Allosaccharopolyspora coralli: one gene and its partner. The protein of the gene in region 1 binds, or shares a complex with, the protein of each later gene. Links are inferred from orthologs where the notes say so. Each region holds a gene or a part of one and is shown on either strand. Other genes may lie near its edges.

What was found.
Region 2: the proteins of uvrA (region 1) and mfd are in contact, whole or in part, in a crystal structure (PDB 4DFC), measured with the Escherichia coli proteins. The link is inferred for Allosaccharopolyspora coralli from one-to-one orthologs.

What each region holds. Positions count from the first base shown.
Region 1 is NZ_CP045929.1:3,138,898-3,144,228, reverse strand. Bases 1,058-4,454 are described here. They hold uvrA (excinuclease ABC subunit UvrA), read left to right. Parts: upstream 1,058-1,392; coding sequence 1,393-4,254; downstream 4,255-4,454. Other genes in these bases: GIY23_RS14740 (esterase/lipase family protein), read right to left, coding at 4,394-4,454; GIY23_RS14750 (MBL fold metallo-hydrolase), read right to left, coding at 1,058-1,083. Outside these bases: GIY23_RS14755 (IclR family transcriptional regulator), read right to left, coding at 1-307; more of GIY23_RS14750, read right to left, coding at 409-1,057; more of GIY23_RS14740, read right to left, coding at 4,455-5,065. UniProt on the Escherichia coli protein: The UvrABC repair system catalyzes the recognition and processing of DNA lesions. UvrA is an ATPase and a DNA-binding protein. A damage recognition complex composed of 2 UvrA and 2 UvrB subunits scans DNA for abnormalities.
Region 2 is NZ_CP045929.1:732,606-737,115, forward strand. Bases 1-4,159 are described here. They hold mfd (transcription-repair coupling factor), read left to right. Parts: upstream 1-341; coding sequence 342-3,959; downstream 3,960-4,159. Other genes in these bases: GIY23_RS03500 (PQQ-dependent sugar dehydrogenase), read right to left, coding at 1-98. In the rest of the region: GIY23_RS03510 (LCP family protein), read left to right, coding at 4,273-4,510. UniProt on the Escherichia coli protein: Couples transcription and DNA repair by recognizing RNA polymerase (RNAP) stalled at DNA lesions. Mediates ATP-dependent release of RNAP and its truncated transcript from the DNA, and recruitment of nucleotide excision repair machinery to the damaged site.

The DNA of each region.
Region 1 (5,331 bases):
CCAGTCCGATGACACCCAGCCCCAGCCGGTACCGGCCGCTGTTGTCGTCCCGCTCGACCAGGTCGACCTGCTGGAGCGTGGCCAGGATCCGGGACGCGGTGCTCTTGTGCAGGTCGACGCGCCGCGCGATCTCGTTGACGCCGAGCATCGGATCGCTCACGGAGAACGCTTCGAGCACCCGGATCCCGTTGAGGAGCGAATGCAAGGGGCCGCGTGCCGAGCTTTCGGCGCCCAGCTCCGGATCTGGCGCCCCTGTCTTGGTGACCGGCGGGTTCTCCGACGGGCCGGACTGCTGTGACTCGCTCATCCGTCGAGATTATCGTCCGCGATCAGCCGATGCGGCGAACGGCACTCTCGCCTCGTCCTGTGGGGCGAAAGTGCCGTTCGCCCCACAGGACGCGGGGGGAATCACCAGCCGCGAGTGCGCCATTCGGCGAGCTTCGGGCGTTGCTCACCGAGGGTGGAGTCGTCGCCGTGGCCTGGGTAGAACCACGTGTCGTCCGGGAGTTCGGCGAACACGCGGGACTCCAGATCGTCCATGAGGCTCGTGAACGCTTCGGGGGAGCCGGTCTTGCCCGGGCCGCCGGGGAACAGCGAGTCGCCGGTGAACAGGTGAGGGCGACCGTTCGGGTCGCGGTAGAGCAGCGCGATCGACCCGGGCGTGTGGCCGCGCAGGTGGATCACCTCGAGGCTCAGGTTCCCGACCTCGACGGTGTCACCGTGCTCCACGAGACGGTCGGGCGGCACCGGCAGCGGGCGCGCGTCCTCCGGGTGGGCGAGGGTGTAGCAGCCGGTCTGGCCCGCGACGGACCCCAATGCCTGCCAATGGTCCTGGTGCTGGTGGGTCGTGACGATCGTGCGTAGGCGAGGCCGCAACGCGTCGTGCCCGAGCAGGTCGGTGAGCCGGTCGGACTCGGCGGCGGCGTCGATCAGCAGCGCGTCCCCGGTCGTGCGGCAGGTCAGCAGGTAGGCGTTGTTGTCCATCGGGCCCACCGACAGCTTCGTGATCACCACCGCGTCCAGCGAGCGGGTGGCGGCGGCGCCGCCTGGTTCGACGTGTCCGGTGTAGTTCTGTAGCTCCACGCGACGAGCGTAACGGCCTCCACCAGGATCGTGTGACGCGCACGATCCTGGTCGAGGCCGTCGCGTGAGGCGTACGTTGGACACGGCCTCCGCACCTCGCGCGCGTGAGTCTGCCGCATGGTCGTCGCCGGTCAGCGAGCTGTGGGCGGGTACGGACACCATGGCGCGCGAGCATTGTCGGTACCCCGGAATAGCATTGTTCGGTGAGCTGCGCTCGTGCTCCGGCCCGGATCGCGCTCGCCGCCGGGTCCGGTTCGCCGCACGCATTCGACCCACCGCACGCACTCGACACCGTCCGAAGGGATCACAGTGGCCGACCGCCTCGTCGTCCGCGGCGCCCGTGAGCACAACCTCCGCGGGATCGACCTGGACCTGCCCAGGGACAGCCTGATCGCGTTCACCGGCCTGTCCGGTTCCGGCAAGTCGAGCCTGGCCTTCGACACGATCTTCGCCGAGGGCCAGCGTCGCTACGTCGAGTCGCTGTCGGCGTACGCGCGCCAGTTCCTCGGCCAGATGGACAAGCCGGACGTGGACTTCATCGAGGGACTCTCGCCCGCGGTCTCGATCGACCAGAAGTCGACCAGCCGCAACCCCCGCTCGACGGTTGGCACGATCACCGAGGTCTCGGACTACCTGCGTCTGCTCTACGCGCGCGCGGGCAAACCGCACTGCCCGGTCTGTGGTGAGCACATCAGCAAGCAGACCCCGCAGCAGATCGTCGACCAGGTGTTGGCGATGCAGGAGCGGACCCGGTTCCAGGTGCTCGCACCGGTGATCCGCGGCCGCAAGGGCGAGTACGTCGACCTGTTCGAGCAGTTGCAGTCCCAGGGCTACGCGCGCGCCCGGATCGACGGGGCGGTGCACAAGCTCGAGGACCCGCCCAAACTGAAGAAGCAGGAGAAGCACGACGTCGACGTCGTGGTCGACCGCCTCACGGTCAAGGCGAACGCCAAGCAGCGCCTCACCGACTCGGTCGAGACCGCGCTGCGGCTCGCCGACGGCCTCGTGGTGCTGGAGTTCGTCGACACCGACGAGCACGACCCGCACCGGGAGCGCCGGTTCTCCGAGAACCTCGCCTGCCCGAACGGCCACCCGTTCGGCGTCGACGAGCTGGAACCCCGCTCGTTCTCGTTCAACTCGCCCTACGGCGCGTGCCCGGAGTGCGCCGGTCTGGGCAACCGCAAGGAGGTCGACCCGGAGCTGGTGGTGCCGGACGAGGACCTCTCGCTCGGTGAGGGTGCCATCGCGCCGTGGGCGGGCGGGCAGACCGCCGACTACTTCACCCGGCTGCTCACCTCCCTGGCCGAGTCGATCGGCTTCCGGATGGACACTCCGTGGTCGAAGCTGCCCACGAAGGTCAAAAAGGCCGTCCTGCACGGCACCTCGGACCAGGTGCACGTCCGGTACCGCAACCGCTACGGGCGGCAGCGCTCCTATTACGCCAGCTACGAAGGCGTCATTCCGTTCCTCGAACGGCGGATGGAGCAGACCGAATCGGACTACGCGCGCGAGAAGTACGAGGGCTACATGCGGGACGTGCCGTGCCCGGCCTGCGACGGCACCCGCCTCAAGCCCGAGATCCTCGCGGTGACCATGGAGAACGCCGAGCACGGCGACTACTCCATCGCCGAGGTCAGCGCCCTGAGTGTCCGCGAGTGTTCGGAGTTCCTCCAGCACCTCGTCCTGGGCACGCGGGAGGAGATGATCGCCGGACGGGTGCTCAAGGAGGTCCAAGCTCGGTTGGGCTTCCTGCTCGACGTCGGCCTCGACTACCTGTCGCTGGACCGCGCCGCGGGCACTCTCTCCGGGGGAGAGGCCCAGCGCATCCGGCTCGCCACGCAGATCGGCTCCGGCCTGGTGGGAGTGCTCTACGTCCTGGACGAACCCTCGATCGGCCTGCACCAGCGCGACAACCACCGGCTGCTGGAGACGCTGTCCCGGCTGCGTGACCTGGGCAACACGTTGATCGTCGTCGAACACGACGAGGACACGGTGCGCAGCGCCGACTGGGTCGTCGACATCGGCCCCGGTGCCGGGGAACACGGTGGCCGGGTCGTGCACAGCGGGCCGTACAAGGAGCTGCTCGACAACAGCGAGTCACTCACCGGCGCCTACCTGGCACGGCGCAAGCACATCCCGACGCCGACCCAGCGCCGCAAGCGGGACCCGAAACGCCAACTGACCGTGGTCGGGGCGCGCGAGCACAACCTGCGCAAGATGGACGTGGCGTTCCCGCTGGGCTGCCTCATCGGCGTCACCGGCGTGTCGGGCTCCGGCAAGTCGACGCTGGTCAACGACATCTTCGCGGCGGTACTGGCGAACAAGGTCAACGGTGCGCGGACCGTGCCCGGCAGGCACACCCGGGTCAACGGGCTGAGCAACGTCGACAAGCTGGTGCAGGTCGACCAGTCACCGATCGGCCGCACACCGCGGTCGAACCCGGCGACCTACACGGGCGTGTTCGACCGGATTCGCAAGCTGTTCGCCGCCACGACCGAGGCGAAGGTTCGCGGGTACCAGCCGGGCCGGTTCTCGTTCAACGTCAAGGGCGGCCGGTGCGAGGCGTGTGCGGGCGACGGCACGCTGAAGATCGAGATGAACTTCCTCCCGGACGTGTACGTGCCGTGCGAGGTGTGCGGCGGGGCCCGCTACAACCGCGAAACCCTCGAGGTGCACTACAAGGGCAAGACCATCGCCGAGGTCCTCGACATGCCGATCGAGGAGGCCACCGAGTTCTTCGAGCCGATCACCGCGATCCACCGGCACCTCAAGACGCTGGTCGACGTCGGGCTCGGGTACGTGCGGCTCGGACAACCGGCGCCGACGCTCTCCGGTGGCGAGGCGCAGCGCGTCAAGCTCGCCAGTGAGCTGCAGAAACGATCCACCGGTCAGACGGTCTACGTCCTGGACGAGCCCACCACCGGCCTGCATTTCGAGGACATCCGCAAGCTGCTCGGGGTCGTCAACGGGCTCGTCGACAAGGGCAACACGGTGGTGATCATCGAGCACAACCTCGACGTCATCAAGACCGCCGATTGGCTGCTCGACCTCGGCCCGGAAGGGGGATCGGGCGGCGGCGAGCTCGTCGCGGAGGGGACACCGGAGCAGGTCGCGGCCGTGGAGACCAGCTACACCGGCCGGTACCTGGCCCCGGTACTCGCGGAAGGCTGAGCGGGCATTGTGGAACTGGGTGTGTGGTCCGGTGCTGCCGTCCCAGTTCGCGCCTCGCGGCGTTGGGGTCCTCTCGCGTACCAGGGAGTACGCGCCGAGAACCACATGCCTTCTGAGCGACCGGGGCCCGGTGCGGGGGTCAGGCGACGAACGCCCGGACGCCCTCCATCACCTCGTGATTGGCGAGCAGCCCGAGGTGGCTCACGCAGGCGAGTTCGGTGTTCTCCGCCCCGTCGAGCACCGTGCTCTCCGCCGGGTACACCACCCCGTCGCACGGCGACCACCAGGTCGCGTAGCTCGTGTCGCCCGGAGTCTCGTCACCCTCGTTGAGCTGGGTGAGGAACTCCGAGCCCGGTCGCATGTCCGCGCAGGAGTCGTCGCCACAGCCTTCGGCGGACGTGGTCCCGTGGTTCGGGCCGCCGAGCGAGACCCAGTCGTCGACCTTGCTGGTGCCGTCGAGGAAACTGAGGTACCAGCGCGTGTTGAGCCCGCCCATCGAGTGCGTCACCACGTCGACCTGCGATGCGCCTGTGCTCGCGAGCACCTCGTCCACGTAGCCCGCGAACTCCTCGGCGGTGATCTCGTTCGACTGCGCGGTGTCGTAGTCCCACGCGTGCAGCTCGTCGCTGCTGTACCCGTTGTTCTCGAAGTCGGCCTTCATGGCGTCCCAGTTCCAGCTGGACCCGTTCCAGCCGTGGACGAAGATCACCGGGTCGTGCTCGGCGGCGGGGACGGCGGCAGCGCTCGCGGGTGCGGTGAACGCGAGAGCGGCGGCGCAGACGATCGTGAACGCGAAGCGGCATCGGCGCATGGTTCTGGTCCTGTTCCTCGGAGCTGGGGACAACCGGGCAGGCAATGCACCCGTGCTTCGAGCAACGATCTCGGGAACGATCGGACGTGACCGTACTCACAGGTTCGCCCGAATGGCGCTCGAGGAGTCCGATCAGTCGTACGCTCCGCCACCGCCGACACCCGTCCGGCGGAGAGCTCCGGGAAATCCATGTGAGAGGCCGCGCGTGGGTGGTTGCAGTACGAGTCGGGGTCGTGTCGTGTCAGCGGCGGAGCCGCTGAGCGTTC
Region 2 (4,510 bases), 2.4 Mb from region 1 along the record:
TGTGGCGGCGGAGCGCCGTCGGCTTCCGTCGGCGACGGGCTCGAACAGGCTGCGAGCGGGAACAGGGTGACCAGCACCAGGGCGGCGAGGCGACGCATAGGCGGCAGTGTGGCAGCCGTGACTGTGTGATGACTGTGTGATGATCGTCAGGTCGCGACCGGCGCACCGGATGCCGGGGCGAGTCGTTCCCCGTCGGCCTACGCGGACCGGCCACCGGAACCGCCGACGCAGATCAACCCAGCGCACCCTCTAAGCTGGATACCGAACCCCTCCGGAAGCAGTCCCGGGCAGGGGTGTGTCTGTGCTCGCCCTGCGCTGCTTTCTCACGAGGTGCTTGCCCGATGCCCGAGACCGGCTCCCCGGTCGCACCCCTCGCGGGGTTGCTCGACCCGTTGCTCTCCGACGCGACGTTCCGCACCGTCGTGGAGTCCGCGGGACAACCGCACCTCGTCCTGGAAGGGCCGATTTCGGCGCGCCCGCTGGTCGCGGCGAGCGTGGCCGCCGGGGCCGTACGTCCGGCGCTCGTGGTCACCGCCACCGGCAGGGAGGCCGACGAGGTCGCCACCGCGGTCTCCGGCCTGATCGGGTCCGGTGGTGTCGAGGTGCTGCCCTCGTGGGAGACGCTGCCGCACGAGCGACTCTCCCCACGCGCGGACACGATCGGCGGGCGGCTGGCGGTGCTGCGTCGGCTCGCGCATCCCGAGGAGCATCCGCAGGGCTCGATCCGGGTACTGGTCACCACCGTCCGCAGCCTCATTCAGCCGATCGCCCCCGGACTCGGCGAACTGCGGCCGGTGCGACTCGCCGTCGAGGAGGAGCACGACTTCGAGGAGCTCGTCGAGCGCCTGGCCGGGCTCGCCTACACGCGCGTGGACATGGTCGAGAAGCGCGGCGAGTTCGCGGTGCGCGGCGGCATCGTGGACGTGTTCCCGCCGACCGAGGAACACCCGCTGCGGGTGGAGTTCTGGGGCGACGAGGTCACCGAGATCCGCCCGTTCTCGGTCGCCGACCAGCGTTCCCTCGACGCCGAGGCGGACGAGGACGCCGTCTTGTTCGCCCCTGCTTGCCGCGAGCTGCTGATCACCGACTCGGTGCGGGAACGGGCCACGAAACTCGCCACCGAGCACGAGGCGGACGCGCACCTGACCGACATGCTCGGCAAGATCTCCGGCGGGGTCCCGGTGGAGGGCATGGAGGCCCTGATCCCCGCGCTCTGCGACGGTGAGATGCAGCTGCTGACGGATCTGGTGCCGGAGTGCACGCACGTGCTGCTCGCCGACCCGGAGAAGGTTCGCGCGCGTGCGGCCGACCTCGTGCGCACCGGCGAGGAGTTCCTCGAGGCCTCGTGGATGGTCGCCGGTGACGGCGGGCGAGCACCGATCGACCTCGGTGCCTCCGCGTACCGGGCGCTGGGCGAGGTCTCGGCGTACACGACCGGTCTGGGGTTGCCGTGGTGGCAGCTCACCCAGCTCAGCAGCGATGCCGACATCGCCGACGGCGCGGCGGACCGGACCGTGGTGCGGTTGCCGCTCAAGCAGGTCGAGTCCTACCGCGGCGACGTCGAGCGGGCGTTCACCGATCTTCGCGCGCACACCGCCTCCGGCGGCGCGGCAGTGCTCGTCGTCGCGGGCACGGGCACCGCGCAGCGGGCGGTCGAGCAGATGCGGGAGGCCGAACTGCCGGTGCGGCTCGCCGACGGCCTCACCGAGGGCCCCGAGAGCGGAGTGATCACGGTGGTGCGCGGCGGGCTCGAGGACGGCTTCCTCGCTCCCGACGTGGCGCTGGTCGTGCTCACCGAGACCGACCTCACCGGTGACCGGGGTGCACCGTCGACCCGGGACATGCGCCGGATGCCGTCGAAGCGGCGCAACGCGGTCGATCCGCTCGCGCTGAAGGCGGGCGACTTCGTCGTCCACGAGCAGCACGGCATCGGCAAGTACGTGGAGATGGTGCAGCGCACGGTCAGCGGCGCGACCCGCGAGTACCTGGTGCTGGAATACGCGTCGTCGAAGCGCGGCCAGCCCGGCGACCGGTTGTTCGTCCCCACCGACCAACTCGACGAGGTCTCCCGCTACGTCGGCGGTGAGCTGCCCACGCTGAACAAGCTCGGCGGCTCCGACTGGAAGAACACCAAGGCCAAGGCGCGCAAGGCGGTCAAGGAGATCGCCGCCGAGCTGGTCCAGCTCTACGCCGCCCGGCAGTCCGCGCCCGGCCACGCCTACGGCACGGACACCCCGTGGCAGCGGGAGCTGGAGGACGCGTTCCCGTTCACCGAGACCGCCGATCAGATGGGCGCCATCGACGAGGTCAAGGGCGACATGCAGAGCGCCGTTCCGATGGACCGGGTGATCTGCGGCGACGTCGGCTACGGCAAGACCGAGATCGCGGTACGCGCCGCGTTCAAGGCGGTCCAGGAGGGCAAGCAGGTCGCCGTGTTGGTGCCGACGACCCTGCTGGCCCAACAGCACCTCACCACCTTCACCGACCGGATGCGCTCGTTCCCGGTCACCATCCGGGGGCTGTCCCGGTTCACGCACCTGCCCGATGCCGAGCAGGTGATCAGCGGGCTCGCCAAGGGTGAGGTGGACATCGTCATCGGCACGCACCGGCTGCTGCAGACTGGTGTGCGCTACAAGGACCTCGGGCTCGTCATCGTCGACGAGGAGCAGCGCTTCGGTGTCGAGCACAAGGAGCACATCAAGGCACTGCGCACGCACGTCGACGTGCTGACGATGTCGGCGACGCCGATCCCGCGCACGCTGGAGATGAGCATGGCGGGCATCCGGGAGATGTCGACCATCCTGACTCCGCCGGAGGAGCGGCATCCGGTGTTGACCTACGTCGGCGCCTACGACGAGAAGCAGGTCGCCGCCGCGATCCGGCGGGAGCTGCTGCGCGACGGCCAGGTGTTCTTCGTGCACAACCGGGTCCAGTCCATCGAGAAGGCCGCACGTCACCTGCGCGAGATCGTGCCGGAGGCCCGCATCGTCACGGCGCACGGCCAGATGAACGAGGACCGGCTGGAAAAGATCATCCAGGGCTTCTGGGAGCGCGAACACGACGTGCTGGTGTGCACCACGATCGTCGAGACCGGCCTGGACATCTCCAACGCGAACACCCTCATCGTGGAACGCTCCGACACGCTCGGCCTCTCCCAGTTGCACCAGCTACGGGGCAGGGTCGGCCGTGCCCGGGAGCGCGGCTACGCGTACTTCCTGTACCCGAGCGACAAGCCGCTGACCGACACCGCGCACGACCGGCTGGCCACGATCGCGCAGAACTCCGAGCTGGGCGCGGGCATGGCTGTGGCGATGAAGGACCTCGAGATCCGCGGCGCGGGCAACATCCTCGGCGCGGAGCAGTCCGGGCACATCGCCGGCGTCGGGTTCGACCTCTACATGCGGCTGGTGGGCGAGGCCGTCGAAGCGTTCAAGCAGCACGCCGGTGCCGAGCCGGCGGACGGGGAGACCGAACTCGCCGAGGTCCGGGTGGATCTCCCGGTGGACGCGCACATTCCGCACGACTACGTCGCCGGTGAGCGGTTGCGGCTGGAGGCGTACCGCAAGATCGCGGCGGCAGCGGACGCGGACACGTTGGACGCGGTGCGGGGCGAACTGCACGACCGCTACGGGCCGCTGCCGGAGCCGGTCGAACGGTTGCTCAAGGTCGCCACGTTCCGGCAGACGTGCCGCAGGCACGGGGTCACCGAGGTGACGTTGCAGGGCACGTCGCTGCGGGTGGCGCCGCTGGATCTGTCCGACTCGCAGCAGATGCGGCTCAAGCGGCTCTACCCGAAGGCCGTGTACAAGGCGGCTGTGCGCACGGTGTCGGTCCCGCACCCGACCGAAGGTGCTGCCGGGGGACGCATCGGAGCGCCGAAGCTGCGGGACGACGCTCTGCTCGAGTGGTGCACCGAACTGTTGGAGGCGCTCGCGGGCAAGCCCGCGCCTGTCGGCTGAGTCCTCCGCCTGAATTCTCCACAGCCTTTGTACGCTGCGGTTTCGACCGTCGGCTCGCCCAGCAGGGTGAGTGGGCGAGTGGCGCCGCTCCTCGACTCCCGGGATCCTGGTCTCACAGCGTCATGGTCGCGACACGCAACGCGATCGGGTGATGAGGCGTGGGTGACCGGCCTGCGTCGTGCGGCGAGGGGGCGGTGTGGCGGAACGCGGCGGACCACCCACGGGCGACGCGCGCAGGGAGCCTGTGGGCGACGGGCCGGAACCACCGGAACCGCCTTCACCCCCGGGAACGAGGTCGCGACGACGATGGTCGGTGTTCCGGATCGGCCTCGCCCTGGTGTCCACCGTGGTCCTGGTGTTCACCGGATACGCCTACTGGACGCTGCGGGATCTCGCCGGTGGGCTCACCAGCACCGACGTCATCGGCTCGGAGCTGAGCGAACCCGACGGCGCGACGGACATCCTGCTCGTCGGCAACGACTCGCGCACCGACGCGCAAGGGGACCCGTTGCCGGAAGAGGTGCTGCGAGAGCTTCGTACCACCGACGAGG